One region of the Hoeflea sp. AS16 genome, then DNA from elsewhere that is predicted to be linked to it. Evidence: riboswitches for the same ligand, from Rfam matches in the RefSeq annotation. Region 1 holds a riboswitch; each other region holds the start of a gene.
The links. A riboswitch is a leader RNA that binds a small molecule or an ion and turns the genes downstream of it on or off. The one in region 1 is predicted to bind thiamine pyrophosphate.
Positions count from the first base shown of each region.

Region 1 (9,865 bases):
GGTTGGAAGGCCGCGACAGGATCCGCGCCAGCACCAGCCGCGCCTTCTCGCCGCCCGACAGGTTGCGGATCGGGGTCCGTGCCTGCTCCGGCTGGAACAGGAAATCCTTCATGTAGCCGGTGACATGCTTGGCTTCGCCATTGACGATCAGGCTGTCGCCACGCCCGTCGGTGAGATAATGCGCCAGTGTTTCGTCCGGATTGAGCACTTCGCGGCGCTGGTCCAGAACCGCGATGTCAAGCTTCGATCCGTGCCGGACAAAGCCGGTGTCGGTTTCAAGTTCGCCGATCAGCATTTTCAGAAGCGTCGTCTTGCCCGCGCCGTTGGGGCCGACAATACCGATGCAGTCACCGCGATTGATCCGCATCGAGAAATCGCGCACCACTGCCGGCGCATCGCCATAGCTCTTCGAGATGCCTTCCGCTTCTATCACCAGCTTGCCCGAATCGCGGCTCTCGGCAACCTGTGCATTGATCCGCCCCTGCGGACCCTTGTGACCGCGATGCTCGGCCCGCATGGTCTTGAGATCCGACAGCCGCCGCATGTTGCGCTTGCGCCGTGCCGTCACGCCATAGCGCAGCCAGTGCTCCTCGCGCTCGATCTGCCGCCCGAGCTTGTGCTGCTCCAGCTCTTCGGCTTCCAGTACGGAATCCCGCCAGGCCTCGAAATGCGCAAACCCACGATCAAGCCTGAGCGACCGGCCACGGTCGAGCCAGACGGTGGCCCGACTGACCCGTTCAAGAAACCGCCGGTCATGCGAAATCACCAGCAGCGCACCGCGGCTGCGCGTGAGTTCCTCTTCCAGCCACTCGATGGTTGGCAGGTCGAGATGGTTGGTCGGCTCGTCCAGAAGCAGGATATCCGGCTCCGGCGCCAGCACCCGCGCAAGCGCCGCCCGGCGGGCCTCGCCGCCCGAAAGCGTCTGCGGATCGGCTTCCCCGTCAAGGCCGAGATGCTCGAGAAGATAACTGACCCTGTGCGGATCGTCGCTCGGGCCAAGCCCCGCTTCCGCATAGGCCTGAACCGTCGAAAAGCCTTCGAAGTCAGGTGCCTGCGGCAGGTAGCGGATGGTCGAGGACGGATGCCTGAAAACCTCGCCCGATTGTGGCTCAACCTGTCCGGCGGCGATCTTCAGCAGTGTCGACTTGCCCGAACCGTTGCGACCGACAAGGCAGATCCGGTCGCCCGGTTCCACCTGCAACTCCGCCCCGTCAAGCAGTGGCGTCCCTCCAAAGGAAAGCGTGATGTCGTCAAGTTTCAGAATGGGAGGCGCCATGCTCAGGCTCCGGAAAAATCATGAGGGCGGGCGACGATGAGGGCGCGTCCGGACACAAGGCTGGCGGTCAGACGCCCCTCGGCCACATTCGAGATGGTGCGTGACGCGCCAAATGCAATATCGGCATTGTCGAGCGGATACTTCGCCCCCGACAGGCTGAGCCCGTTCAGCGCCGTGAATGCAACAACCGAAAACAGCGACCCGGCGGGAAGATCGAGATCGCGCGATCCGGGCAGCAGCGGAACCGCCTCCTCCACGCCGGAGGTCAGCACCACATCCAGTCCCCGTTCGGCAAGCGTAACGGCCTGCAGCAGGTGCGACAGCGCATGGTCGGTGCGCGCACCGCCAAAGGAGCCGACCAGGATCAGCCGGGTGGCGCCACGCTCGATCGCCTGTTCGATGGCCAGTTCGCCGTCGGTGAAGTTCTTTTCCGCAGGGAACGGCAGCCGCGGGATAGCCGCATGCCGTGTGGTCAGATCAGGGGAAGTTGAATCGAAATCGCCCACCCACAATTCGGGCGTCATCCCGAGCGCTTGCGCGTGCGCCATGCCGCCATCGGCAGCAATCGCCCGCGCGCCCCCGGTCAGTGCCAGAACCCGGTCGTCAATCTCGAGCGCCCCGCCCAGCAGGATTGCAAAAGTGGAATGTGAACTCATGGCGCAAGCCAATAGCAGCTTTGCGCGCACTTGCCAGCGTCTGGAAGAAATTCTATGTCTTGTCTCGCTCTAACGGGGTGCCTGGCGTCTGCCATGCTGAGAGACCAGATGGTCAACCCGAAGAACCTGATCCGGTTTGTACCGGCGGAGGGATTAGACGTGCACATCGCGCCTATTCCTGTTTTTTCTGAACCAAAGGAGGCGCGATCCAATGCGCAATTACAGATTTGTCCCTGCTGCACTGGCAGCTCTTTTTCCCTTCTTCGCCACGCCCGCCATCAGTGCCGACAAGACATTGACGGTCTACACCTATGAAAGCTTCATTGCCGAATGGGGTCCCGGCCCGAAGATCGAGAAAGCCTTTGAAGCCGAGTGCGGCTGCGATCTCAAATGGGTCGGCGTTGCCGATGGCGTCGCACTCTTGAACCGCCTCAAGCTCGAAGGTGACAAGGCCGAGGCAGGCATCGTGCTCGGACTGGACACGAACCTGGTTGCCGAAGCCAAGGCCACCGGCCTGTTTGAAGACCATGGCCTGTCAACAGACGCGGTTTCCGTTCCCGGCGGCTTCAGCGACGAGGTGTTCATTCCCTATGACTACGGCCATTTCGCCGTGATCTATGACACCGAGACCATCGCCACTCCGCCAGCAAGCCTCAAGGACCTGGTCGAAGGCGACCCGGACCAGAAGATCGTCATTCAGGATCCGCGCACCTCGACGCCGGGCCTGGGCCTGCTGCTGTGGATGAAATCGGTCTATGGCGATGACGCCGCCGCGGCCTGGGAAAAGCTCTCCAAGCGCGTCCTGACCGTCACGCCGGGCTGGTCGGAAGCCTATGGCCTGTTCACCTCGGGCGAAGCGCCGATGGTTCTCTCCTACACCACCTCGCCCGCCTACCACATGGTCGCCGAGGAGACGAACCGCTACCAGGCAGCCGAATTCTCCGAAGGCCATTACCTGCAGATCGAGGTCGCAGGCCTGCTCGCCAACGCACCGGACAAGGATCTGGCACGTCAGTTCCTGGGCTTCATGATGACCCCGGGCTTCCAGAACGAGATTCCCACCAACAACTGGATGATGCCGGCCGCTGAAATCACCATGGAGCTCCCGGAAGCTTTCGCCACACTGGTCTCGCCGGAAAAGACGTTCCTCTACTCGCCTGAGGAAGTGGCGGAGAACCGTGCTGCCTGGATCGAGGAATGGCTTGGCGCCATGAGCCGCTGATCCCCTTGCCATGCTGACCCGGGCCGAGCACCGCACATCACGAATGGCAGGCATTGCCGCTCTGCTGTGCGTCGGCCTGGCGTTGGCGGTGCCGGTGGCGGTTCTCGTGTCTCACGGCGGTGGGGCCGGATTGTCATCGGGTCAGGGCGATTACCTACTCCGCATCACCCGCTTCACCCTGCTGCAGGCGGGTCTCTCGACCCTTCTCAGCGTGGCTTTCGCGGTGCCTCTGGCCCGCTCCCTTGCCCGCCGCCCCGTCTTTCCGGGGCGGCGCTGGCTGATCAACCTGTTTGCCGTACCGCTTGGATTGCCGCCCCTGGTGGCCGCCCTCGGGCTGATCGAGATCTGGGGCCGCAATGGCATCGCCAACAAGGGCCTGTCCGTTCTTGGTGTCGAAACCCCGTTTTCCATCTACGGCCTCAGCGGCATTCTCATCGCCCACGTGTTCTTCAACCTGCCGCTTGCCGTCCGGCTGATCCTGCCCACGATCGAACGCCTGCCGCCGGAATACTGGAAGACCGCCGCCAATCTCGGCATCGGCGGCCTTTCCCTGTTCCGCCTTGTCGAATGGCCGGCCATGCGCCGCGCCGCGGCGGGCGCTGCCGGACTGGTGTTCATGCTCTGCGCCACATCCTTCACCCTCGTGCTGGTGCTCGGCGGCGGACCGGCGGCAACCACGCTGGAAGTCGCGATCTATCAGGCGCTGCGCTTTGATTTCAATCCGGGCCGGGCAGTGCTGCTCTCGCTCGTGCAGGTCGGCCTGACCCTGGTGGTGATGCTGGCGCTCAGGCTGATCTCGGTTCCCACCGATACCGGAGACACCAAGGGCGGCGCCACGAACCGACCGGATGCAAGAGGCGGCCTGCATGCCGTCCCGGATGCGATGCTGATCGGCCTGGGTGGTTTTTTCGTTGGCGCACCGATGATCGCCGTGATCGTTTCCGGATTGAACGCCGATATCTCCCGCCTGCTTGGCGACAGCCTGTTCTGGCGCGCCACGGCAACCAGCCTGCTGATCGGTGTCGCCGCCGCGTCCCTGTCGGTCCTGCTTGCCAGCCTGTTGGTGCGGGCCCGCTATTCGGCCGACACCCCGCCCCGCTCACCCATGATGGGCTTGCTGGCGGGATTGTCGGGTGCGGCCGGATCGCTGACGCTTCTTGTCCCACCCGTCGTTCTCGGCGCCGGATGGTTCCTCATGCTTGGCGGCGGCACGGGGCAATTGCTCGCGCCCCTGGCGGTGATCATTCTGGTCAACGCGCTGATGGCGCTGCCATTCGTCATGCGGGTGATCGAGCCTGCGCATTCAAGCACCATGGACCGCAACGGAAGGCTGGCCGTGTCGCTCGGCCTTGCCGGCATCAACCGGCTCTGGCAGATCGACATTCCGGCCATGCTGCCGGCGCTGGCGACCGGCTTCGTCTTCGCCGTGGCACTGTCGCTGGGGGATCTGGGTGCCATTGCGCTGTTTGGCAGCGATCGGATCATGACCCTGCCCTGGCTTTTGTACCAGAAACTGGGAAGCTACCGGACCAGCGACGCCGCCGGACTGGCGCTGCTGCTCGGAGGGTTGACCATGGGGCTCATGCTATTGGCCGACAGGCTCGGCAACCGGAACGGAAGCGGACAACGATGACACATGAACCTGCAATTGTGTTTGACGGCGTTGTCTATGGCATCGGCAATCTCAGCACCGAATTTTCCTTCCGGCGGGAGGCCGGGACCGTGACCGCCATTCTCGGGCCTTCCGGCGCCGGCAAATCAACACTGCTCAATCTCGCCGCAGGTTTCCTGAATCCGGACGCCGGCCGGATCCTGCTTGATGGCAGGGATGTCACCGGGCTTGAGCCATCCGGTCGCGGCATCTCGATGGTGTTTCAGGACAACAACCTGTTTGCCCATCTCGATATCCGCACCAATATCGGGCTTGGCATCGATCCTTCGCTGCGGCTGGACAAGGCCGGCTGGGCACGGGTCGAGATGGCGCTCGAACGGGTTGGCCTTGCAGGCTTTGGAAAGCGCATGCCCGCCACCCTGTCCGGTGGCGAACGGCAGCGCGTGGCGCTCGCCCGCGCCTTTGCCCGCCGCCGTCCTCTGCTGTTGCTCGACGAGCCGTTTGATGGCCTCGGCCCCGGCCTCGCCGCCGACATGCTTGGCCTGATGCTCGAACTGCGCGCAGAAGTCGGCGCAACCGTGCTGATGGTCACGCACGACCCCGACGAGGCCCGCAATGCAGCCGATCAGATCCTGTTCATAGCCAAAGGCCGGATTGCCGCCGATGCACCCGCAGCAGGCTTTTTCCAACGCCACGATCTGCCGGATCTGGCGGCATACCTTGGGGGCAGCGCCGAAGAGTGAGGCGACGCCACAATTTCGACGCGAGTGTTTGCCACTGGAGAAGCGGCGCAAATTGGGATAGACCTGAGCCTGAGTTCCGGCTTGTGAGATTTTCAGCTTCCGTCCCGGCATCAAGATGACCAAACAACAATCCGGACCATGGCCAAGATCGCTGCGCCCCACACAAAAACGAACCCGCTGATCGGCAACAAGCTTCGCCTCGCTCTGGTGATGACGGGCAGCCTGTTGCTGTTTGGCTGCCAGACGCTCGGGGTTGATGTCTATCAGCCCAGCGTCAGGCCGTCCGACACCCCGCAGACGGCGGAAAAGGCCGGTGCTTCCGACCCACGCACCCGCATTGGCGCCAACGAGCACCCGCGAATCATCGCCAGCTATGGCGGCGAGTTCCGCGATGCCAAGACCGAACGGCTGGTTGCCCGCATCGTCGGCGCATTGACGCTCGTTTCGGAAAATCCAAGCCAGGCCTACCGGATCACCGTGCTCAACTCGCCCGCCGTCAACGCCTTTGCCCTGCCCGGTGGCTATCTCTACGTCACCCGCGGCCTGCTCGCACTCGCCAATGACGCGTCGGAAGTGGCCGCCGTGCTGTCGCATGAAATGGCCCATGTCACCGCCAACCACGGACTGGAGCGCCAGCGGCGCGAACAGGAAGTCGAACTTGCCGGACAGGTGGCCGAGGAATTGTTCGCCAATTCCATCGCCGGCCGCCGCGCCGTTGCCCGCGGCAAGCTGTCCCTGGCCGCCTTCTCCCGCAACCAGGAACTGCAGGCCGATGTCATCGGCGTCAGAATGCTCGGCGAGGCAGGATATGACCCCTATGCGGCAGCCCGGTTCCTCGAATCCATGAATGCCAACCAGCATTTCAACTCGGTCGACCCCGACGCGGATTCAAGCCTCGACTTTCTTGCCAGCCACCCCAACCCACCGCAGCGGATCCAGCTGGCAAAGAACCATGCGAGAGCATTCGGTCAGGAAGGCGTTGGAGACCGCGGCCGCGACTATTATCTCGATGGCATCGACGGGTTGCTGTTTGGCGACAGTCCAAACGAGGGATATGTCCGCGGCACCGAATTCCTCCATCCGGTTCTGGGCGTGAAATTCCGGGTGCCGGCAGGATTCCGCATAGACAACAACGCCGATGCGGTCATGGCGACGGGCCCCGGAGATCTGGCGATCCGCTTTGACGGCGTGACCGACAACAGCAGGCAATCAATGACGGATTATATTGCCAGCGGCTGGGTCACCGGTCTTGATCCGTCCACCATCAGGCAGACCCGCGTTGACGGCTTGCCGGCCGCAACCGCACGCGCCAGTGCCGACCGCTGGGACTTCGATATCACCGTGATCAGGTTGAAAGACCGGATTTACCGGTTCCTGACCGCGGCTCCGAGCGGCAGCGACAAGCTCGAACCGGCTGCTTCGGTCGTCAGGGCCGGCTTCCGCAAGATGTCCGCCCGTGAAATCAGGGACCTGCAGCCCCTGCGGATCAGGATTGTCACCGTCGCCCCTGGCGATACGGTGGCGTCGCTCGCCGCGAAGATGACGGGTGTGGAGCGCAAACTCGAGCTGTTCAAGCTGCTCAATGCGGTCTCGTCGACATCTGTCCTGTCACCGGGACAAAAGGTCAAGATCGTCACCGACCGGTAATCCGGCGGCAAAAGCTCTCTCGCCGAAAGAACTCCCGAAACCTTCAGAGGCCTGCGATTTCAGGCGTCTCGGTCGTCAGCACCGCTTTGAGCTTTTCCAGCGCACGGTTTTCGATCTGACGTACCCGCTCCTTGGAAATGCCGAGTTCCGATCCAAGCGCTTCGAGCGTCGCTCCATCCTCGCTCAGCCGCCGCTGGCGGATAATCCGAAGCTCGCGCGGATTGAGCGTGTTGAGCGCATCATCGAGCCAGATGTTGCGGCGTTCCTCGTCGATGATGGTCGAAACCTGCTCGTCGGGCAGCGGCTCATCGCTCTTGAGAAAATCCATCCGGTCGGACGAGGCGCCGTCTTCGCCATTCGACATCGGCGCATTCAGCGATGAATCCGATCCCGACAATCGCGCGTTCATCACCTCGACATCCTTGGCACGCACGCCGAGCGTGGTCGCGATCTGGGAATGGATGGCGCTTTCGGGAAGCGATGGCTCATCCTGGGCAAGCCGCGCGCGGAGCCGCCGCAAGTTGAAAAACAGTGCTTTCTGGGTCGAACTCGTTCCGCCGCGCACGATGGACCAGTTCCGCAGCACGTAGTCCTGGATCGAAGCCCGGATCCACCAGGTGGCGTAGGTTGAAAACCGGACCTCCCGTTCCGGGTCAAACCGGGCGGCGGATTCGAGCAGTCCGACATGGCCTTCCTGGATCAGGTCGTTCATCGGCAGGCCGAAATTGCGGAACTTGGCCGCCATCGAAATCACCAGCCGCATATGCGCCATGGTGATCTGGTGCAGCGCGTCCTGATCCTTGTTGTCTTTCCAGCGCACGGCCAGATCGTGTTCCTGTTGCCGTTCAAGGTACGGAGCAGCCATCGCAGCACGCACCATCTGTCTGTTTGCGGAAATCGCTGTCATGACACCCTCCGGTCTTTTCGACTGATCATCTGACTCTACGTGGGCGAGAGCTGAATGGATCATCAAGCCTGATGAAATAAGTGTGATCAGGAACACCCGGACGCGAAAGTACAACGCCCTTGGGGAAACACATTTGAAGACAAATGGTTCCATCATTTCTGACCGGGGAGAGCCACAACCGAAATATCGGCAAACAGATTACAGTTGTTTTTTGCCAATGCTCTGCGCGGTCTTGTTGCATCACTGCCGGGACTCTTTCCGGTCAGCATTCCCGCAGAATACCAGGCTGCGTACTTCGGATATGTTCATTGCCCAGGCTGGTTACATCGCCTCAACAGGGCAGCAGTGCTCGGAAAAAACCGGCGGGCAGCGCATGCAGGAATCAAAAAGCCCGGGCGCTTGGGGCAGCCCGGGCTTGATTTCCAAGACGGAAGGAGGAGTGGCTCAGGCAGCCTCTTCCTGTGCGCCGTCCTCGTCATTGGCCTTGCCGCGCTTCGGCCCCTTGTTGAGGTTGACCTCGATCAGGCGCACGGCTTCGGTGTCGGACATCTTGTTGACGGCACCGAGTTCGCGAGCCATCCGGTCAAGAGCCGCTTCATAAAGCTGGCGCTCCGAATAGGACTGCTCGGGCTGGTTTTCAGCGCGGTAAAGATCGCGAACCACTTCCGCGATCGAAATCAGATCGCCGGAGTTGATCTTCGCATCATATTCCTGCGCACGGCGCGACCACATGGTCCGCTTGACCCGGGCACGGCCCTGAACAACTTTCAGCGCGCGCTCGACAAAATCTGTTTCCGACAGTTTGCGCATGCCGATTGTCGATGCCTTGGCGACCGGCACCTTGAGGCGCATCTTGTCCTTTTCGAAATCGATCACAAACAATTCAAGCTTGTGGCCTGCAACTTCCTGTTCTTCGATTGCAACGATCTGTCCAACGCCGTGGGCTGGATAGACGATCGATTCACCGGTCTTGAAACCCTGTCTCTGTGAAGGCTTTTTCTGCTGGGTTGTCATGCGTTTTCAAAACTCCCTGTTACGGAAACGGACACTGGGAGCCGGGCATGGCTTGCCCGGACCGGTCCTGCGACGGCCGGCAGGCCCATCGCACTGACAACGCTATCAAGAGCAAGACAAGTCAAAAATCGCAGCCGATCACCGCGCGGAATATGGCAATCCGACAGCTTTGCACTGCAAGGAAAGGGCCACCGCTGTAAGGGACGTTTGCTTCCGTTTTTTGCTTCTTGTTTCGCCCTGGCGGCGCCTTGAAGATGTCAGTAATAAGATATGTATCACAAAAAATGGTGTAAATCAATGATTTGCGCGAACGGCTGAACAGCCCGCGGCAAAACATGTTACGATTTGGTTAACCATGCGGCGGCGCACAGGCCAAATCACCGCATTGCAGCAATATCACTGACTGGTTTGGGCGATCAATCGCCTTCGCCGGGCTCGGGCGAGAAGTATTGCTCGAACTTGCCTTCCTTGCCGTCAAATTCCTTTGCGTCGGCAGGCGCATCCCGCTTGATGGTGATATTGGGCCATTTGTCGGCAAATTCAGTGTTGACCTCAAGCCACTTCTCAAGCCCCGGCTCGGTGTCCGGCTTGATCGCTTCGGCCGGGCACTCAGGCTCGCACACACCGCAGTCGATGCATTCATCGGGATGAATGACCAGCATGTTCTCGCCCTCGTAGAAACAATCCACCGGGCAAACTTCAACGCAATCCATATATTTGCAGCGAATGCAGTTGTCAGTCACCACATAGGTCATACGTCTCTCCTGAGGCTCCTTGCATACAGGCTC
Region 1 covers NZ_JBBMQQ010000002.1:139,728-149,592, reverse strand. The annotation lists gene WNY80_RS06030 (ABC-F family ATP-binding cassette domain-containing protein) at 1-1,276, opposite strand, end outside; gene WNY80_RS06025 (thiamine diphosphokinase) at 1,279-1,932, opposite strand; TPP riboswitch at 1,996-2,102, shown strand; gene thiB (thiamine ABC transporter substrate binding subunit) at 2,144-3,154, shown strand; gene WNY80_RS06015 (thiamine/thiamine pyrophosphate ABC transporter permease ThiP) at 3,198-4,787, shown strand; gene WNY80_RS06010 (ATP-binding cassette domain-containing protein) at 4,784-5,509, shown strand; gene WNY80_RS06005 (M48 family metalloprotease) at 5,720-7,156, shown strand; gene WNY80_RS06000 (RNA polymerase factor sigma-32) at 7,200-8,063, opposite strand; gene WNY80_RS05995 (CarD family transcriptional regulator) at 8,508-9,077, opposite strand; gene fdxA (ferredoxin FdxA) at 9,494-9,832, opposite strand.

Region 2 (9,865 bases), 140 kb from region 1:
AGTTCGGCGGCGCCCATGAAGGCCTCGATCTGTTTCGGATCGCCCTCCAGCACCAGAAAGTCACCCTCGCGGATTTCCCGGCTCTGCGACAGGCCGGGCAGCCGCTTGCCCTGCCGCGCCAGGCCGAGGATGGTAACGTCGTTCTCGTCGGCGACGGGATAGAGCTCGCCCACCGACTGGCCGATCGCCTTGGACCCTTCCTTGACCCGCGCCTCGGCGACATAAAGCCCGGCATCGCCTTCAAGCGACATCGCGTCGGGCCGGGCCGGAATCAGCCGCCAGCCGATGAAGGCGACGTAGATGATCCCGACCGCCGCCACCGCGATGCCGACCGGGGCGAAATCAAACATCGAGAACGGCGTGCCGAGAACGTCCTGACGATATTGCGCGATGACGATGTTGGGCGGCGTGCCGATCAGCGTGATCATGCCGCCAAGGATGGTGCCGAACGACAACGGCATCAGCGTCAGCGACACCGCCCGCTTGGCCTTGCGCGCCGCGTCCATGTCGAGCGACATCAGCAGCGCAAGCGCTGCAACATTGTTGATGATCGCCGACAGAATGGCGCCGACCACCGCCATGATGCCGATATGCACCGGCAGGGACCGGTCGGGGCTGGTGACGAAACGGGCGATGAATTCGACCGCGCCGGAATTCATCAGCCCGCGCGAAACGATCAGCACCAGAGCGATGATGACAACGGACGGGTGGCCAAAGCCGTGAAACGCCTGGTCCGGCTCGATCAGCCCGGCCAGCACCGTGACCAGCAGCGCCACGAAGGCGACGAGATCGTAGCGGAAGCGGCCCCAGACCAGCATGCCGAAGAGGACGATCAGAATTCCGAAAAGCATGATCTGGTCGGTGGTCATGAAACCCATCCCGTTGCGCGGCGTGCGATGTGCACAAGTCCGACTTGGGTTGCATGACCGCATTTGCCGGTCAACCGGTTTTCGCAACGCGTATGCAGATCAACCGGAGCCATCGGGACGGCTCCGGTTTTGTCTCGGCCCTACCTGGCGAGATAGGCGTTGGTGGTCCAGCCCGACACGTCCGGCATCTCCTTGAGCGTATCGCCATTGGCGTCGCGCAGGATGCCCGCCTTGAACAGGAAGCCGGTAAAATCGGCCACCAGAGTGTCATCGATCAGGCCGACGGATTCGCCCGGATCCCGCAGGAAACCATCCTCGACCAGCGCCTTCATCGAGGCGTGGACGAGATCCGGGTTGGACAGCATGCCATCCGTCCCGGCAATCAGGATATCGGCGGCGGCTTCCGGATTGTCGGCAGCGAAAGCATAACCACGCTGCACCGCCTTGACGAAAGCGTCCGCGGTATCCGCGTTCGCCGCAAGCCAGGACGAGTTGCCACCCAGGAATGTGGTGTGCTGGTCCGGCACGCCGTAATCGGCATAGGCGAACGCGCGTTGCGGCCGGCCCAGAAGCACCGAATTGACGCCCTCCCAGGTGCTGACTTCCAGTGTGAAATCCACCGAACCGTTGGCCAGCGCCTCATAGGCCGAGGTGCCGAGCGTCACCGTGTCGAATGTGCCCTCGCCGCCATCATGGCGGATGATTGAGGCGATCAACGCGTTTTCCCAGGCGCTGCCGAAACCGGCATAGATCTTCCCGTCGAGATCGGCGGGACGCTGGATATCCTCGCGCTCGCCATTGAACACCAGCCGCCCGGTTTCGTGCTGCACCACGGCCATCACCGCCGTCATGTCGGCGCCCATCGAGCGCTGGCTGTAAAAGCTGACGGCGCTGAGGATTCCGAACTGGGCGATACCGGTCGACACAAGCGTGCCCGACGAAGTGTCGGTATAGGGCAGGATCTCGACGTCGAGACCGGCATCGCTGAACCAGCCCTTGGCTTGTGCGACATAGAGCCCGACATGGTTGGTGTTGGGCGTCCAGTCGAGCGCGACGGTGAGCTTTTCGGCAGCCGTCGCCGGCACGGCAACAAGCAGTGCGAGCGCGGTGAGAATGTGTTTCATGATCGGTCTCCGGTTTGAGCAAGAAGAGTGTCGAGAAGCTGCGCCTCAAGCTGGCTGGCTTCTGCGGGAAGCGCGCGGCCGAGGCGGGGACGTAGCCAGGGCACGTTGAATTCGGCGATGATCCGCGCCGGCCGGCGCGAAAACACGTAGATCCGGTCCGACAGCGCCACCGCCTCGCGCACGTCGTGGGTGACCAGCAACGTGGTCCAGTGCGCTTGCCTCCAGCGGCTTTCCAGCCAGCCCTGCATCTCCGCCCGGGTCAGCGCATCAAGTGCGCCGAACGGCTCGTCGAGCAGCTGGATCGGCCGGTCCTGCACGATGGTGCGCAGAAGCGCCGCGCGCTGGCGCATGCCGCCAGAGAGTTGCGCCGGATAATGCTGTTCAAAGCCTTCGAGGCCGAAGGTCGAGAACAGCGGCAGCACCCTGACCCGCGCCTCGCCCCGGTCCATCCCCTGCACTTCCAGCCCGAGAATGACGTTGTCGATGATCCGCCGCCAGGGCATCAGCGCATCGCGTTGCGGCATGAAGGCAAAGGCCCGGGACTTTGACGACAGCGGCGCGCCGTTGACGCAGATCGTGCCGCGGTCCGGAGTGAGCGCCCCGGTGAGCAGCCGGAACAGGCTCGACTTGCCGCAGCCGGATGGTCCGAGGATCGATACGAACTCGCCTTTTTCGACGCGGAGCGAAATGTCATCGAGCACCGGCGTGCCGCCCAGCGTCAGGGAAACATTTGTGATGTCCAGCGCATTCATGGCGCAGCCCCCGCATGGCGCCAGCCCAGGACCAGCCGTTGCAGCAGCGCAGTGGCGCCGAACAGCAGCAGCGTCAGCAACGAGCTGATCACCACCGCGGCCAGCATCAGGTCGGGGCGAAAGCTGTTCTTGGCGTTGAGAATGACAATGCCGAGGCCGGCGCGGGCGCCGACATATTCAGCGAATATTGCCGCCACCACCGCATAGGTGATCGAGATCCGCAGACCGGCGAAGAAATAGGGCATTGCCGAGGGAAACCGGGCGCGGCGGAAGATACTCCAGCGCGAGGCACCCATCGAGCCGAGCAGCGCCTCGATGTCGGGTTCGGTGGACGCGTAGCCATCGACCAGTGCCACCAGCATCGGGAAGAAGGTGACCAGCGCCACCAGCAGGATCTTTGGCGTCAGCCCGAAACCGAACCACAGCACAACCAGTGGTGCAATCGCCACCAGCGGCAGGGTCTGGCTGATGACGAAGACCGGAAACAGCGCCCGTCTGAGCTTCGGGGTGAAATCGATCAGCAGCGACAGCAAAAACGCCACTGAAACAGAGAAGGCGAAGCCGGTCAGCGTCGCCTGCAGTGTCGGCAAGGTGTTGGCCCACAGCATGGCGCGGTTGACCACGATCTGCTCGGCCACCCGCGACGGCGCGGGCAGCACCAGCGCCGGGATGCCCGACAGCCGCACGTAAAGCTCCCACACACAAAGCGCGGTGAGCACACTGAGAATGGCCGGCAGGCCCTGGATAAGCCTTGCCGCCGGAGTACCGGACGGAGAATGAGCCATGAGATCAGCTGATCGACGGGCTGTTGGCTGAAACCGTCAGGTCGATGGTGACGTGACCGGCGGGTGGCCCGAAGCGGCAGAAGGCTTCCTGCAGGGTGGCAAACACCGGGCCTGAATCGCCGATCAGCCGTGTGCAGAAATTCTTCGACCGGTCGAAGGTGCCGCTCTGTTTGAGAAAATCGATGCAGCCCATGATTTCGGCCATGTGGTCACCGGCACCCATCACGTAGAGCGAGAACTGCGCCCGCGCGGTCTCCCCGGTCATCGGTGCCTCAGTCAGCGCGGCAAGGGCCCCGGCCTGGCGACTTTCGAGCGGTTCGGACGGGTTTGCCAATGCACCGGTCTGGCAGATCGGGTCATCCGGCTCGCCGGGGCATCCGCGCGACAGCGTGGCGCGAAGCACGACGTGATGCCGGGAGGCTGCAACCGCGACATAGAGATCGCGCAGCGCCGGAAACAGCACTTCGGGTGGGCCGACAATCAGGGTGGAAATATCGTCGGTCTCGATCCTGAGCCGCTCGCGGTAGGGATCGAGCGCCTCAAGCGACGACAAAATCACGTCCACGAACCCGTCGGTCATGGGGTAAAGGGATACTTGCGCGCCTGCGAACATCTTGGTTCCTCCTTGCTACGCTGGCATTATCCAGATCAGCTTCGAGGGTCCGTGGGCTTGGCGCCCGCATCTCAGCCGCGGCTCTACGCGGCACCCCTGTGGTGAGGCGCATTCAACAGGATTTGCATGCAAATGCAAGGGCTTTTGTCTCTCCCTGCGGTTTTTCAGTTGTCTTGGAGATGGCAAGGCCGGCAGGTTATCCAATCCATGGCATGATCGCCAACCTTTCGACGCTCACCACACACGCCCACCAGTGACCGGCTACCGCGCCAGGTGGGCCGCCACCATGGCGGTCGGCAGCGACTTCGCCCGGTCAACAAACGCATGAAAGAGCCCCAGTCAGAGCGCCTTCTGCCAAGTTCAGATCAAGGCAGCATTGCCTTACGGCCTGACAGGGCTGTGCAGGCGTCGTGGCCGTCGTGGCCGTCGGCAGGACCCTTGGAGACAGGCCCTCCGCGGTCCATGCCGTCAAGATGCTCGCCCCAGACGGTGTCCTTGTTGCGCCCGGAAATCTTGGATCGGTAAAGAGCGATGTCCGCCGTCTTTGTGCACTCCAGCAATGACGTTCCGGCCTGGGGAGCGATTGCGATACCGGCCGAGAACGACAAGGCGACGTCCCCCAGCTCGGCAATGGTCAGGGTGGCAAGTTCGTGCCGCCACTGCGCACAACGTTCGAGCGCGGAATCGCGGGCGGTGGCGGGCAACACGATGAGGAATTCCTCGCCACCATAGCGGAACGCGAATTCTGCGCCTTTCAGGCTATCGCCGAGGATCTTGGCAAAGGACGACAGGACGTTGTCGCCGACATCGTGCCCATAGCGGTCGTTGACCTGCTTGAAGTAATCGAGATCCACGATGATCAACGATACCGGCGCATTCTCGCTCGCGCTCGCCAGCACAGGCGGGATGACGGTGCTGGCGTGACGGCGATTGAAGAGGCCGGTCAGGTGGTCCCGAAAAGCCTGCTGTTCCAGTTTTTGCTGCAGCCGCAGATTTTCTTCAAGGCGCAGCGTCAGCGCTTCCCCGGCGTCCAGAAGGCTTTTCTGCGCGGCTTCGCGGGCGGTGACGTCGCGCAACACGATCATGACACTGCCTTGCCGGCCCCATTGCTCCAGCGGCTGGACGGACACCTCGAAAGTCTTTTCCATGGCGTCGAAGTGAATGATCGGCTTCGCGGGTCCGGTCTGTATGTCTTCTGCGATGAAGGCCATCAGCGGGTGGGTGGGCGGAAGTTTCGTTCCCACGGTATCTGCACTGAACCCTGTCAGCTTTTCTGCCGCGGGATTGGTCTCGAGAACCAGGCCGCTCGGTTCCAGCACCACGATCGGGTCCGGCAAAACCGAGAAAATGATGTCCCGGGCAATAGGCGGTGCAATAAACAGCTTTCCGCGATGCTGTGCAAAAAGCACCGCCAGCACGGTCGCGCTGAAGGCAAAGGGCGTCGGATCATCGTTGAAGAGCCGGAATTCGAACAGGACGAAAGCCGCATTGCATGCCCAGGGCACACATGTTGCAACCAGGAGCGCGATCATTTGGCGCCTGTGCAGACGAGCAGCGTGCTTCAACTGGGAAATCGACATCAGGCAGGCAATCAGCATGCACAGATACATTCCCCCCAACAACGCGTAAAACAGCCATCCGTAGGAGAAGCTCGGCCGTTCTATGTTGATGATTTCCACATAGAGCCAATGATGATAGCCATCCGTCAACGCAGCGAAACCCGCAATCGCAGTGATCACGAGCATGATGGTGATTGACCGGCGCCTGGTGAATTGACTGAAGCCTGCATGATCAAGAAAACCTGCCGACCAGAACAGCGGCGTCGCAATGATGCCGAACCAGGCGAGTCGGTTGAAGAGGACCTTGTCCGCCAGTTCCGCACTGTTGAGTCGAAGCACGACCATGGCGATCCACCAGATCGATGCCACGGCAGCCAGCCCGAAGGCTGTTCGCCCGGGTGCTTCCGGCGACGTGATGATTCGTCCGACCAAAAGGATCACGAGCATCGCGATCACAAGCAGGATCGGGGTGGAAAAGTTCATCGTCAATCCTTCAGGCAATCCGGCAGAGCGGGCTTTCCGCCGCACTGTCCGGATATTTCTGCTCCAGTCATACGCGAGTTTTCCTAACGAAGCTTTGCCATCCGTCCGGCGTCCGGCGGCTATCCCGCGCGCCCTCCTCTTTAAGCCCTTCGCCGCTTGCCCCGTTTTTCACCGCATGAAACGTCGCTCATTTCTCGGATTGTCCGCGCTCGCCGCCCTGTCATTGCTGACCTTCTTGGCCGGTTGCTGGGGTTGCGGTATTGATTATCACCAGCGCCGGACTTCCGGCGGTAACTTGTAAAATGCGTTTCATGACAAAAGCTCACGAGAGCATTTCGCCTGACTGCGTCAGGCCCGGTGATCCATCAACTGGTTCGGTGATGTGATGTCAGGGAAGCCGAACCCCGGCCTCCCTGACGATGTTTGTGACTGGTTCATTGCATTAATCTTGGAAATTGCCAGGTCTAGTGCGAGCGCACCGGACCGAGGAACGAGACTTTGATCTTGCCGGAATAGGCGTTCATCTTGGCGCCAAACAGGGCGTGGTGCTTCTTGGCCAGGTAGGAATATTCGCTTCCGCGGCAGTCGAGCATTTTGATCTGCCGATAGCCCGAGCGGCGCAGGTTTTCGGCACCGCTGCGGCAATCCTTGCGGCTCACCTTGACCACTTCATTCTTGCGGCCGTTGCGGTGATCGCGAACCTTGTCCTGCTTGCCGGCACGGTGGTCGCGGGTCTGGGCTTGCGCCGGAGCCCGGTGGTCACGCAGCTTGAATTCAACAGTGCCGCGGTGATCGCGGACGGTGCTGGATGAATCCCGCGCCTGAACCGGTGTCTGGATCATCAGCGTTGTCAGGGTGACGGCGGTGAGGGCGAGAATGGATTTGTTGAACATTGTCTGGCTCCGGGTGTGGTGTGTTTCAATGACCTCACCTTGATCCCCCTCGCTTGAACCGTTTCTGAAGCCACCATTCATGAACGGTTCATGTGGCCTTGGTGACTTGCAGGCCGAGGCCCCCTGCAAAGTTGCGGCCGCCGTAAAACAGTGCGAAAACTCGATTTATGGCCAACCAACCGTGCTGTATTGCGGACCCGAATCCATGAAATACATCCTCCCGCTTTTGGTCGTGCTTATCTCGTCGGCATCCCCCGCCAATGCGAAGACCATCTGCACCCTTATTGCCGATGCGGAATCCGGAGAGGTGTTGCTCAGCCAGGGTGATTGCAGCACCCGGGTCACCCCCGCCTCGACCTTCAAGATCCCGCTCGGCCTGATGGGATTTGATTCAGGCTTTCTCACCACGATCAACGCACCGGTTCTGCCCTTCAAGCCCGGAGACCCAGATTGGGGCGGCAGGAACTGGACGCAGCCAACCGATCCGGCCCGGTGGATGAAATATTCGGTGGTCTGGTATTCCCAACGGCTTACCGCTGATCTCGGTATCGGAAAGCTGCAGAAATACGTGCAGGCTTTCGACTATGGAAATGCAGATATCTCCGGCGATCCGGGCAAGAACAACGCGCTCGAACGCTCCTGGATCAGTTCCTCGCTGAAGATCGCGCCGCTGGAGCAGGTCGCCTTCCTGCGCAAACTCGTCAATCGCGGTTTGCCGGTTGCACCCCGCGCCATGGATCTGACCATGGCAATTGTCGAAGCCACACCTGCGGGCGATGGCTGGAGAGTGTTCGGCAAGACCGGCGCCGCCTATCCCCGGCAGGCGGATGGATCTTTTGACAGGGCAAAGAGCTGGGGCTGGTTCGTCGGATGGGCCACAAAGGGAGATCGGACAGTGGTTTTTGCCCGGCTCAATCAGGATGAAAAGCGCGAGAAAGGCTCCGCCGGGATCAGGAACAGGAAGGCTTTCCTCAAACAGTGGCCCGAGCTGATATCTTCCATTCGCTGATCGCCAGGCATGCAATCAGGGCCGGCAAATTCCGTCTTGCCTTGACGCTTCAGCCCTCGCCCCCATATTTCACCGCATGAAACGCCGCTCCTTTCTCAAATTTTCAGCGCTCGCCGCCCTGTTCGGTCTTGGCGCATCGGGGACCGCAATGGCTGTCGCACGCACTTCCAATCCCTATCATTCGGGGCCGGTCAGCGATCATTTCGACGGCACCCGGTTTTTCAATCCCGACGGCGCGGCCCCCAAGGGGTTTTCCGACCTGCTGAAATGGAAATTCGGCGGCAACCAGGCCAAGTGGCCGAACATCGTCAAAAGCCCGTTCGCCCCGGCCCGTCCCGAGCCACGCATCGAGGGTGACCGCCTGCGCATCACCATGGTCGGCCATGCCACCATGCTGATCCAGACCGCCGGGCTCAATATTCTCACCGACCCGGTCTGGTCGGATCGCGCCAGCCCGCTTTCCTTCGCCGGACCAAAACGCGTCACCGCGCCCGGCATTGCGTTCGAGGATCTGCCCGATATCGACCTGGTGCTGCTCAGCCACAATCACTACGACCATCTCGACCTGGTCACGCTGGCACGGCTCCGGCTGTCGCATAATCCGCTGGTCATCACCCCGCTCGGCAATGACGCGATCATCAAGTCTCATGTGCCAACCATGCGCGTGATGACGGGCGACTGGGGCGACGCGATCACATCCGGCCCGGCGACGGTGCATTTCGAGCCCTGCCACCACTGGTCGGCGCGCGGCATGAACGACCGTTCGATGGCGCTCTGGGCGGCCTTCGTGCTGGAAACGCCCGGCGGCAAGATCCTGCATATCGGCGACACCGGCTTCGACAACGGCCGGCCCTACCAGAATGCCCGCGACAGGCATGGCAGGTTCCGCGCCGCGATCCTGCCCGTCGGCGCCTACGAGCCACGCTGGTTCATGAAGGACCAGCACCAGAATCCGGACGAGGCGATCGAAGGCTACCTGATGTCGGGCGCCGAGTATGCGCTGGGCCATCACTGGGGCACCTTCCAGCTCACAGACGAAGGCCGCGAGGCGCCCGCCGAAGTGCTTCAGGCCAAGCTTGCCGAGAAAGGCGTCTCCAAAGACCGCTTCCGGCCGCTGCATGTCGGCGAATCCTGGGATTACCCTTCCGTGGCCTGAGTGAACGGCCGGTGCGCCGACACTGGTAATCACCGCATTTTTCCGCCATATAGGCCCCGAACATGAAACGGGTGCGCGTCATGGAATCAACGGTTCCTTTTGCCAAGATGAACGGACTGGGCAACGACATTGTCGTCATCGACATGCGTGGCAGCAAGGATGCCGTGACGCCTGAAGCCGCCATCGCGCTGGCCAGCGGCGACAAGACCGGTTTCGACCAGATCATGGCGATCCACGACACCGACATCGACGGTGTCGATTACCGCATCGACATCCTCAACCGCGACGGCTCCCGCGCCCAGGCCTGCGGCAACGGCACCAGGTGCGTGGTCCAGGCGCTGGCATCCGAAACCGGGCGCAAGAGCTTCACCTTCAAGACGCTGGCCGGCATTCTCACCGCCCAGGAACATGATGACGGGCTGATTTCCGTCGACATGGGCCGGCCGGAATTCGCTTGGGACAAGATCCCGCTGGCGGAGGAATTTCACGACACCACCCGCATCGAGCTGCAGATCGGCCCGATTGACGATCCGGTGCTGCATTCCCCCTCGGTGGCGTCGATGGGCAACCCGCATGCGATCTTCTGGGTCAAGGATGACGTCTGGTCCCATGACCTCGAACG
Region 2 covers NZ_JBBMQQ010000002.1:2,102-11,966, reverse strand. The annotation lists gene WNY80_RS05345 (SLC13 family permease) at 1-869, opposite strand, end outside; gene WNY80_RS05340 (ABC transporter substrate-binding protein) at 1,010-1,993, opposite strand; gene WNY80_RS05335 (ABC transporter ATP-binding protein) at 1,990-2,745, opposite strand; gene WNY80_RS05330 (ABC transporter permease) at 2,742-3,530, opposite strand; gene WNY80_RS05325 (YkoF family thiamine/hydroxymethylpyrimidine-binding protein) at 3,535-4,143, opposite strand; TPP riboswitch at 4,138-4,251, opposite strand; gene WNY80_RS05320 (diguanylate cyclase) at 4,509-6,149, opposite strand; gene WNY80_RS05315 (hypothetical protein) at 6,046-6,486, shown strand; gene WNY80_RS05310 (hypothetical protein) at 6,650-7,078, opposite strand; gene blaOXA (class D beta-lactamase) at 7,284-8,087, shown strand; gene WNY80_RS05300 (MBL fold metallo-hydrolase) at 8,236-9,243, shown strand; gene dapF (diaminopimelate epimerase) at 9,324-9,865, shown strand, end outside.
Region 2: linked by a shared signal. The riboswitch ahead of WNY80_RS05325 (YkoF family thiamine/hydroxymethylpyrimidine-binding protein) and the one ahead of thiB (thiamine ABC transporter substrate binding subunit) in region 1 are both predicted to bind thiamine pyrophosphate.

Region 3 (9,865 bases), on a different contig from region 1:
TCGATCCCTTGTCCACCAAGGGAAGTGGCGATTCCGGCGAAAGACGGCCAGTGGAATTCGGTCAGGCTCGGATCCATTTTCCGGTCAAGAAACTGGATATGCTCTGCGCCATAGGCAGAATCGTTGGCGACGATGACGATCAGGTCGAGCCCGAGCCGCACGGCGGTGTTGAACTCGTTGATGCCGCCCATCATGAAGCCGCCATCACCGGAAAACAGCACCACCGGCCGCCCCGGAGCGGCCAGCCCCGCGCCAATGGCTTCCTGCAGGCCAAGCCCGATGGAGCCGAAATTGGCGGTCACGACAAAGCTCTTCGGATCGGGGGCGGAGATGCGGCACCAGACTTCGGTCATGAACCGCCCGCCGTCGGTCACCAGCACACGATCCTTCGGCAGCGCCTGTTCAAGCCGTTCCAGCGCATGAACATAGTTCACGCAGCCATCCGCCGCCTTGCCCGTCCCCGCGGGATGGGCGGTAAGCACGCCAATGTCCAGTTCGCTGGTAAAGCCGCTCGCCGGGATCTCGGCCTGATCCAGCCAGTAAAGAATGGTCTCGGCGGTCAGGCCCGCATCGGCCAGAAGGGCAGCGTCGGGATGCAGTCCGCCGCCGATGGCGGTCGGTTCGATATCCACCTGCACGATCCGCTTGCCCTTCATCAGCTTGCCGCGGTCGGTGGTGAAATCATGCAGCCCGGTGCCGAAACAGACAATGCAATCGGACTGGGCGATCAGGTCATAGGCGGCCGGCGTGGAAAGCGTGCCGAAAATGTCGATGTTGTAGGGATGACCGTTGAACAGCCCCTTGGCCTTCAGCGTCGTGGCAAGCGGCGCCTCGAGACGGTCGGCGAGCCGGATCAGCTGGTCCCGCGCCGCGACAGCGCCGCCACCGGCCAGGATCAGCGGGCGCCGGGCCGAGGCGATCATGCCGATGGCCTCGTCCAGAATGCCGCCTTCGGCCACGCCGCCCGGTGCGGTGAAAACGCTGAGCACTTCGACCTGATGCTCCACCTCCTGCCACATGAAGTCGGCAGGCATGTTCAAGACGATAGGGCGGCGTTCGACCTGGGCCCGGTAGAAGGCGCGGGCAACATCCTTGCCGACCGTGTCAGGCGCGCGTACCTGCTCGAACCCGGCGCCCGTCGCCTTGACCAGTTCACGCTGGTCGATGCCTTGCAAGTGGCGAGGGTTGGCCACCGGAGTATCGCCGGCCAGCAGGACCATCGGGATATGACCCCGGACGCCTTCGGTCAGCGCGGTGACGCAATTGGTCAGCGCCGGGCCATGGGTCACGGTTGCAACCCCGACTTTGCCCGCGACATGGGAATAGGCCAGCGCCATCAGCACCGAACTGCCCTCATGTGCAGCCGGTACAAACCGCCCGCCGCAGTCGCGCACGAAACTGTCGACCATGAACAGGTTTGCGTCTCCCATCAGCCCGAACATCGTATCCACCCCGTGGTCACAGGCCGCGCGGGCTACGGATTGATAGAAGTGCATCTTGCTGCTCATAGGCGTTTTCTCCTGTCGCGATGCCCACCGTGATACCCCATAACGCATGCGCGAACCGCGCAATTTCGATGGATCTCGACGAGAAAATGCAGGGGACGGACGAAATTGCCGTCCGTCATGCGAAAATATTGCATGAAGCCTGTCTGGCCCGTGATGCCGGCGCATGTTCTGATGCTGTCACCCGGCCATTCGGATGACTGTTCCTTTTCATAAGACCCGCTTTGCAGAGTGATCGAAGAGACACAGCTCACGCACCACGCAGTCCCATGTCCCAAAACCCGACCTCGAGCCTGGTTGCCATGGTGAAGCGGGCTTGCAGCTGAGGCCATCGTGGTGTGGTTTGGAAGTCCGGCCCAAGCCTGTGGATCACTGCGGCGTCAAACATTTGCCCGATCGAGACCATCACTTGCTGGTAGTCAGGATCCGAGTAGGTTGCGATCCAGTCGGCATAAGGCGTCTCCGGCGCGGCCGCTCCGGCAAGCCGGGGGCCGATTTCGCCATAGCCGAAACAGCACGGTGCGAGGGCTGCGATCAAGTCGAGAAAGTCTCCTTGCAGTCCCGCGTCGATGACGTAGCGGGTATAGGCAAGGTTCGCGATTTCTTCCTTTGCCGCAAACAATGCCGCCTCATCAATGCCTGCAGCAGCGCAGGTTTTGACGTGCAGCCCCATCTCGCGATTGATCAGCGCGTCCACGGTTCTGGCGCACATCTTCATTTCATCCAGCGTCTCGGCCTTGATCACGCCCAGCGACCATGCACGGGCGAAATGGATAAGGAAAACGTAGTCCTGGACCAGGTAATGCAGGAACGAGGCGTGGGGCAGGGTGCCGTCGCCGAGCCCTTCGACAAAGGGGTGATGCGTATAGGCGTGCCATTCATCCGGGCAACCATCACGCAGCGCCAGGAAGACCCGGCCATAGTCGGGCGCGGTCATTGGATGGTCACCTGCGCCATCAGCGGGGAGGCGGGCAGCGGCAAGCCCGTTGTCATAAGAGATGTCAGCTTCATGGGTCTGCTTTCTTCACAAGGAGAGATTTGCAAAATGATGGGTGGGGCCATGACCGGTCCCGACGCTGAGCTTGTCGGCATCCGCAATGGCTTTGGCGACATAGGCTTTGGCGGCAAGGACGGCTTCGGGCAGGGACAGGCCCTTGGCGATATGTGCGGCGAGCGCTGCTGACAGGGTGCAGCCGGTGCCGTGGGTGTTCTTGGTTGCTGTGCGCGCCGCCTCGAACCAGTGTTCGCCAGCGTCTGTCACCAGAAAGTCGGGGCTGTCGGCAGCTTCAAGATGACCACCTTTCATCAGCACCGCCTTTGGTCCCAACGCGCACAGCGCATGGCCTTGCGCGACCATGTCGCTGCGTGTGGTGGCGGTCGGCGCCCCCAGCAGATGCGCGGCCTCCGGCAGGTTTGGGGTCAGGATCGTGGCCAGCGGCAACAGGGCGTCCCGCACTGTGGCAATGGCATCGTCAGTCAGCAAGGGCGCGCCGCCTTTGGCAATCATGACCGGGTCCAGCACAACCGGCACATCCGGGTGCAGCCGCAGGGCATCAGCCACCGCCTGCGCGATACCGGCATTTGCAATCATGCCGACCTTGATCGCGTCCACGCGAATATCGGCGAAAATGGCTGCAATCTGATCGCTGACAAAGGCCGGGGGGACAAGATGCACGCCGCTGACCCCTTGGGTATTCTGCGCGGTGAGTGCGGTTATGGCGGCCATCGCATAGGCACCATTGGCCGACATTGCCTTGATGTCGGCCTGAATTCCCGCTCCGCCGGAGGGATCCGACCCGGCAATCGACAAAACGTTGCAGATCATTGCGCATCTCCCGTCTGTGGAGGGTAAAATGCGGCCGCTGCAGCCTGTGGATCGGCTTGGCCGCAAATGGCGGAAACGACGCAGAGACCATCTGTCCCCGCCGCCAGAACATCATGCACGTGGCTTGCCTTCAGTCCGCCGATCGCCACCGTCGGCAGGTCTGTAGCCGAGGCGAGGGCGGCCAGACCCGCCAGTCCGATGGGGTGCTCGTGATCGGCCTTGGTGCCGGTCGCAAAGACCGGTCCGAGTCCGAGATAATCCAAGTTCATGCCCTTGGTGGCCGCCGCCTTTTCAGCTGTCTCGCAGGATAGCCCCAAAATGCGATCAGACCCGAGCAAGGCACGAGCCCGGTGCGGGGATCCGTCACTCTGGCCGATATGTGCGCCGTCGGCACCCGAGGCAACGGCGGCCTCCAGATCATCATTGACAATCAGCGGAACGCCGGTGCCCTTGAGAACGTCCATCAGGGCCCGGGCCAAAGAGACCCGCTCTGCCGTGGTGGCCTGCTTGTCGCGCAATTGCACCATGCTGACGCCGCCCGCGACAGCGCGGCGCACGGTCTCGACCACGCCCAGATCCGCACACAGCACCGGGTCAGTAACCAGATAGAGCTTCAGCGCCTCGCGTCTCAGAGCCATTGGACATTCGCATCGCTTGCAAGGTCTTCGGGCTTGATCTGCGACAGCGCGTCGAGAAACGCGACCTGGAAACTGCCCGGGCCGCTGGCTGTCCGTGCCGCCCGGGTGCCGGCCTCGGCAAACATGGCAAGCGCAGCCACGGAAGCTTCAAACGGTGGGGAAACGGCTGCGAACGCCCCCATCAAGGCGGTGAGCGAACAGCCCATTGCCGTGATCATCGGCATGATGTCGGAACCGCCGGATACGCGTGCTGCGCGGTTGCCGTCGGTGACGAAATCCTGTTCGCCGGTGACCACGACAACGCAGTCGTGCGCCTTGGCCAGTGCAGTCGCAGCACCTTCGGCATCAGCCACACTGTCGCCGCTGTCGACGCCCTTGCCCGCTGTTGCCGCACCGAGAAGCGCCATGATCTCCGAGGCGTTGCCGCGGATGATCGTCGGACCCCGCGCAATCAGATCCCGCACCACCTCATCGCGGTAGGGCGTGGCAAAGTGGGCGACGGGGTCCAGCACCCAGGGCTTGCCCGACGCGTTGGCCGCATCCGCAGCCTTGTGCATTGCCGACACCCAGCCAGGCGACAGGGTTCCGATGTTGATTGTCAGTGCGCCGCTGATCGGCACGAAATCGGCGACTTCGGCTTCGGCATGCACCATCGCAGGCGAGGCGCCTGCAGCCAGAACCACGTTGGCGGCAATGTTCATGGCCACGTAATTGGTGATGCAATGCACCAGCGGTTTTTGAGTCTGGACGGCAGCAAGGATCTGGTCGGTTTTCACGGTCTCTTCTCCGGCCAGCGAAAAAAGGCAGACCGCGACACCCGCGACTTTTACCCTCCCTCCGCCAGCATTATCTGGTTCAGGTTCAAAGGGTACTTCTCAGCCGTTAGGCGCCCCCGGTAATTCCCTGTTATGCGAGCAGGGTTGCATCGTCAACCGGTGCTATGACCGGCGGCAATCGGCAGCGATGATCAACTGGCCTGAGCAGGAAAACAGAATTTTGGTTGGATCGCCGGAGATTCGCAGCGCTTTATGGTTAATCAAACCTTACCTAAAATTTAACCACGCCCGGTGAAGGTGGCTCAATCAGTAAAGTCTTAAATAATCTGGCAAGGACCCGGCAAGTGTTTTTGCGCATTAATCGCATCAACCTTGGGTAGCTTAAGCTCTTCTTGGTGTTGGTTAGCACTGATGTGAATTTACAACGGGGACCCCAGCGGTCTCCGTTTTTTTGACCAGTTTCCGCCGGCCAGCATCTACACCCAGCCGGCAGCTTCAGTTGCTCGGAACCTTCAATCGGCCAGCACCCGCTGTGGCGGGAACGAGATCGAGACCAGCGTTCCTTCGCCCGGCGCCGAAACGATGTCGAACTGGGCCCGGTTGGCCTCGACCATGGCCTTTGTCAAAGGCAGGCCGAGTCCTGTGCCATCGCCGCGCTGGCGCGGACCGGGGCCAACCTGGCCGAACGGTTTCATCGCCTGCTCGAGTTCCTTGCGGTTCATGCCGATGCCGGTGTCGCGGATGCGGATGACCACATTGCCCGACGGTTCGTAGGAGGTCGACACCACGATCTGCCCGCCCGACGGCGTGTAGCGGATGGCATTGGACAGAAGGTTGAGCGCGATCTGCTTGATCGAGCGCTGGTCGGCGACCACGTCCGGCACGCTCGCCGACAGGCTGGTGCGGATGATCACCCGCTGGCTGTTGGCCATCGGCTGCAAGAGCGACACGCTTTCGGCCAGGTGGTCGTTGAGCGAGACCGACACGAACTCCATGCTGACCTGTCCCGCCTCGATCTTGGAGATGTCGAGCAGGTCGTTGACGATGTCGAGCACATGCTTGCCCGAATTGCCGATGTCGTGGGCGTATTCGAGATAGCGCGGGCTGCCGATCGGGCCGAACCGTTCCTCCACCATCATTTCGGAAAACCCGATGATGGCGTTGAGCGGCGTGCGGATCTCATGGCTGACCCGGGCAAGGAAATCGGACTTGTGCGAATTGGCCGTTTCCGCGGCACGTTTGGCAGTGCGCAATTCGTCCTCGGTGCGCTTCCACTGGGTGATGTCGCGCAGCACGGCGCAATAACCGTTCGAGCCCGACAGCCGGCCGATGGTCATGAACAGCGGCAGGAAACCGCCGGAGGCTTCGCGTCCGATCACTTCGCGGCCGTCATTGAGTACGCTCGAGACGCCGTGATCGGCGAGCCCGCTGACGTAATCCATCACCGCGCGCTGGCTTTCATGCGCAAACAGCATGGCGAAGGGCTGGTCTCGGGTTTCGGCTTCGTCATAGTTGAACAGCGCGCAGGCCGAGCCGTTCATCGAGCGGATGGTGCCCTCATTGTTGAGGATGACGACGCCGTCGGTGGCGGTCTCCAGGATCGAGCGCAGCTCCTGCGCCTCGATTGCCAGCATGTTCGCCTCGGGGGCTTCTTCTGTGTCAGCGTCCTGATCCTGGGCGGTTTCATCCTGTGGCAAATCCGGTTCTGCAGCCGCAGCTGTCGTCGCGGTTTCGCGGGGTGACAAGGCCAGCAACAGGGCCTGTCCGTCGCCCCAGTTGACCGAGCGCAGCCGGGCGGTGACTTCGCGCCTGCCGCCATCGCCACGCCGGACGAACAGACCGCCGTCGCCGGCACCCTCGTCGTCGGAGGGGCGCTCAAGCAGGTGATCAAGGCCGCCCTGATCAGCGAGGTCGGCCAGGGAGTCGTAGCCGGTCAGTTCGAAGAACTCGGCATTGCCGTGGATCAGCTCGTCGCCGGAATGGACCAGCAGCGCGGCCGGGATCGCATCGATGATATCGGCATCCATTCCCGATGGCATCACCTGCCGTGCGGGAAGCGCAAACGCCGATGGCAGCGGTGCGGGGGAGGCCGCCACGGTTTCCGGGGTTTCATCGGTTTCGACGGTATCCGCAGGTTCGTCTGCGGCGCGCGCTTCATGATCGTCTGCCTCGGCAGAAGCCGTTTCCACAGCGGCCTGCTCACCGGTCTCCGGCTGTTCCGCAGCGATTTCCGCCTGATCGTCCTCAGCCGCAATTTCGCTGGTGCCGGACTGCTCATCCGTCCGTGGCGGTTCCTGCCGCTTGCCGAAAGGTTGCGGCGTCTCGGGCTCTGCCGGGACTGGGGATTCGGTTTTCGTCTCCGGCGTTTGTGCCGATGCATCGGCCGGTGGCGGTGTTGTTTCGTTCAGCCGGGCGCCGATTTCGCGGAAGGCGGCCTGTTCACCCGGTGAAAGGCTCTCGCGCGCCGTGCGCGGCCGGTGCGCCTCCAGGCTGATGATCTTGTCGCTGTCGCGCCGCATCGGTGTTTCCACCAGCCGGATTGCCGGACGCTCGCCCCGGAACGGATCGTCCTCGTGGGTGTTCGCCGCGTCATCAGCGCTTTCACCGGACGTTTCCTGGTTGGCGTCATCGATGCGGCTCTGATCGTCCGTCGCCGCGGAATGAACGCCGTCCATGCGGGAAAGATCTTCGATGTCGTGCTCGAGATCCCGCATTTCGAGATCGGCCTGATCCTCGACGCCTGAAACATCTGTGCCGGCGGCGTCCGCTGCAATCGGGTCCGCTGCCTCGATGTCGGCGTCAGGCTGGTCTTCGCTCAGAGGCTTTTCGGAAACCGATTGCGAGACGCTGCCCGGGACCAGCGCCAGCCCCAGGGCTTCCGGGTCACGGCGGGCTTCGCCGATGCGGACAATGCCGAAGCCCCGGAACCCGTCGAAATGCCGGTCGCGGGTGTAGGTCGGCAGGGCTGCCAGGTCGACAGGTGTGACCATGTCGGTCCCCTGGATCGGCCAGAACACGGTCTTGCCCGACCAGGTGTCACGGCGGTTGAGCAGTTCCGAGATGACATGATCGGGATCAAGGTTGAACACCCGCGCCAGGTCGGGGAACTTGCGGCCGATGATATCCGCCGAGTGCGGGCCGACAGCGGCTGCGAATTCGGGCGAGACCTCGCTGAATTCGCCGTCCTTGTTGATCTTCCAGACAAACCGCGCCGGCTTGCCATTCGGATCGAACCGGAATTGCGGTTCAGCCGGGATCACCTTTTCAGCGTGGTCGGCGTCTTCAACAGCTTCCGTGTTCGGTTGATCGGCCTCACCGGCCGTCTCGTCCGGCTGGGACGTCTCCGGCTCAATGGGTGTCTCATCCGCAGCTGAAACTGTCTCCTCCGAACCGGAAACATCATCCTGACCGGATGCGTCCTCTTCACTGGAGGCTGTATCCTGGCCGGAATCTTCCGGCTGCAGGTCAACAGTCTTCTCGTCTTCGCAAGAGGCTATATCCGCTTCGGCGCTTGCCGCGTCGTCACCTGCGTCCTCTGTCACCGGCGGCACTTCGAGCCCGCGCGCCTCTTCAAAGGCGGTCGGAAGCTCGGACTCGCGTTCCGCCTTGGCAAGGCGTGCATTGAGTTCGTCGCGGATCCGCTTGGTGTCGAAGAATGTCTGCCGTGGCGGCTTCTGGCTGGCTTCGCCGGCGCTGTCAGTTCCGCTCTCCGGCGGGCTTTCTGGGCTGGTTTCGTCAGTCGAGCCGATGTCTGCTTGTGTGTCTGGTGCGTCAGCGGAAGCCGTTTCAGCTTCGTCGGCTGATGCCGGTTGCATCGGCGCAACCGTGGCATCCGGCTGAATTTCGTCTCCGAAGTCGCCGGCGGCATCGGTGGTAGCTGCCGCTTCGTCCGCCGGGGCGGGTTCGACCGCAAACAGAAGATGCAGCGCCGGATCATCGGCCAGCCTGCCGATTGCCGTCGGCATTGCGCCATTCGGCGAGTCCGTCATCCGTTTGACCAGACGGTCAGCGGCGCCGGTCACATCCGCCACCATCCGGTCGATGTCGGCCTTGGCGAGGCCAAGCTCTCCAAACGTGCTTGATGCGGCCAGCACATTGCTGTCCTTGTCGAGAACCGCGACATGAGTGCCGGTTCCCTCGAACCCGGCGATGATCTGGCGGGCCCGCGCGCCTGGAGCCAGCACCCGGCCGGCCTGGCTGCTGGTCAGCAGCAGCGCCTGGGCGCCGTCGGGCAGGGTAATCTCCTCGAGCATTGCCGGCGTTGTCGTGCGGGTAAAACCGCTTGCGGCCCGCATCATGAAGATCTGCGGCTTGCCGGTGCGCCCGAGACCGCTGACCGCGCTTTCGATCTGCCGCCGGGTCGAGGACTGGCCACTCAGGCCTTCATCCAGGGCGTCATAGATATTGGAGAAGCCGAAAAGCTCTGCCGCGGCGCCATTGGCCCACAGCACTTCGTCAAGGTCGCGGCTCAAAACGGCAACGGCATCGCCCTTGGCGAAATGGGCGCGGACCGATGCGTGAACCGCAAGATCGATGAACGGATAATGGTGTGCCGGCATGGGTGGTATTCCAGTTTGGGCCTGATTATCCCCTTCGTCAGGGGGAATTAAGGTTTTATTAATAGCTTTGCCACCCCCGGCGGTCCAGCGAACCGCGCCGTAACAGCCCTCATTTGTCGCGAAACGGTTAACGGATGGCGCGTTGCACAATATATGTTGCACTGCACAATAAGCTGTGCTATACAATGCTCGAAACCGAAACGGGGCCATGAACGGTCCCTCTGATGCTTCAAGGAGAAGTAACATGGCGACCAAGAAAACCACCACATCCGCAGAAATGTTTGAATTCCCGACTTTCGACGTCAGCAAGATGACCGACAGCTACCGTGAAATGGCTGACAAGTCCGTCAACCAGACCAAGGAAGCCTACGCCAAGGCCAAGACCGTCGCAGAAGATGCTACCAAGGCAATCGAATCGACGCTCGAAACCGCACAGGCCGGAACCGTCGAGATGAGCCTCAAGGCAATCGACGCCGCTCGCGGCAACGTCGAGCATTCGCTGTCGCACATGGAAGCCCTGCTGGGCGTCAAGTCGGTCGCTCAGATGATCGAACTGCAGACC
Region 3 covers NZ_JBBMQQ010000005.1:30,915-40,779, forward strand. The annotation lists gene WNY80_RS14115 (thiamine pyrophosphate-binding protein) at 1-1,508, opposite strand, end outside; gene tenA (thiaminase II) at 1,756-2,442, opposite strand; gene thiD (bifunctional hydroxymethylpyrimidine kinase/phosphomethylpyrimidine kinase) at 2,530-3,330, opposite strand; gene thiE (thiamine phosphate synthase) at 3,327-3,962, opposite strand; gene thiM (hydroxyethylthiazole kinase) at 3,959-4,744, opposite strand; TPP riboswitch at 4,783-4,872, opposite strand; gene WNY80_RS14140 (ATP-binding protein) at 5,257-9,303, opposite strand; gene WNY80_RS14145 (phasin) at 9,548-9,865, shown strand, end outside.
Region 3: linked by a shared signal. The riboswitch ahead of thiM (hydroxyethylthiazole kinase) and the one ahead of thiB (thiamine ABC transporter substrate binding subunit) in region 1 are both predicted to bind thiamine pyrophosphate.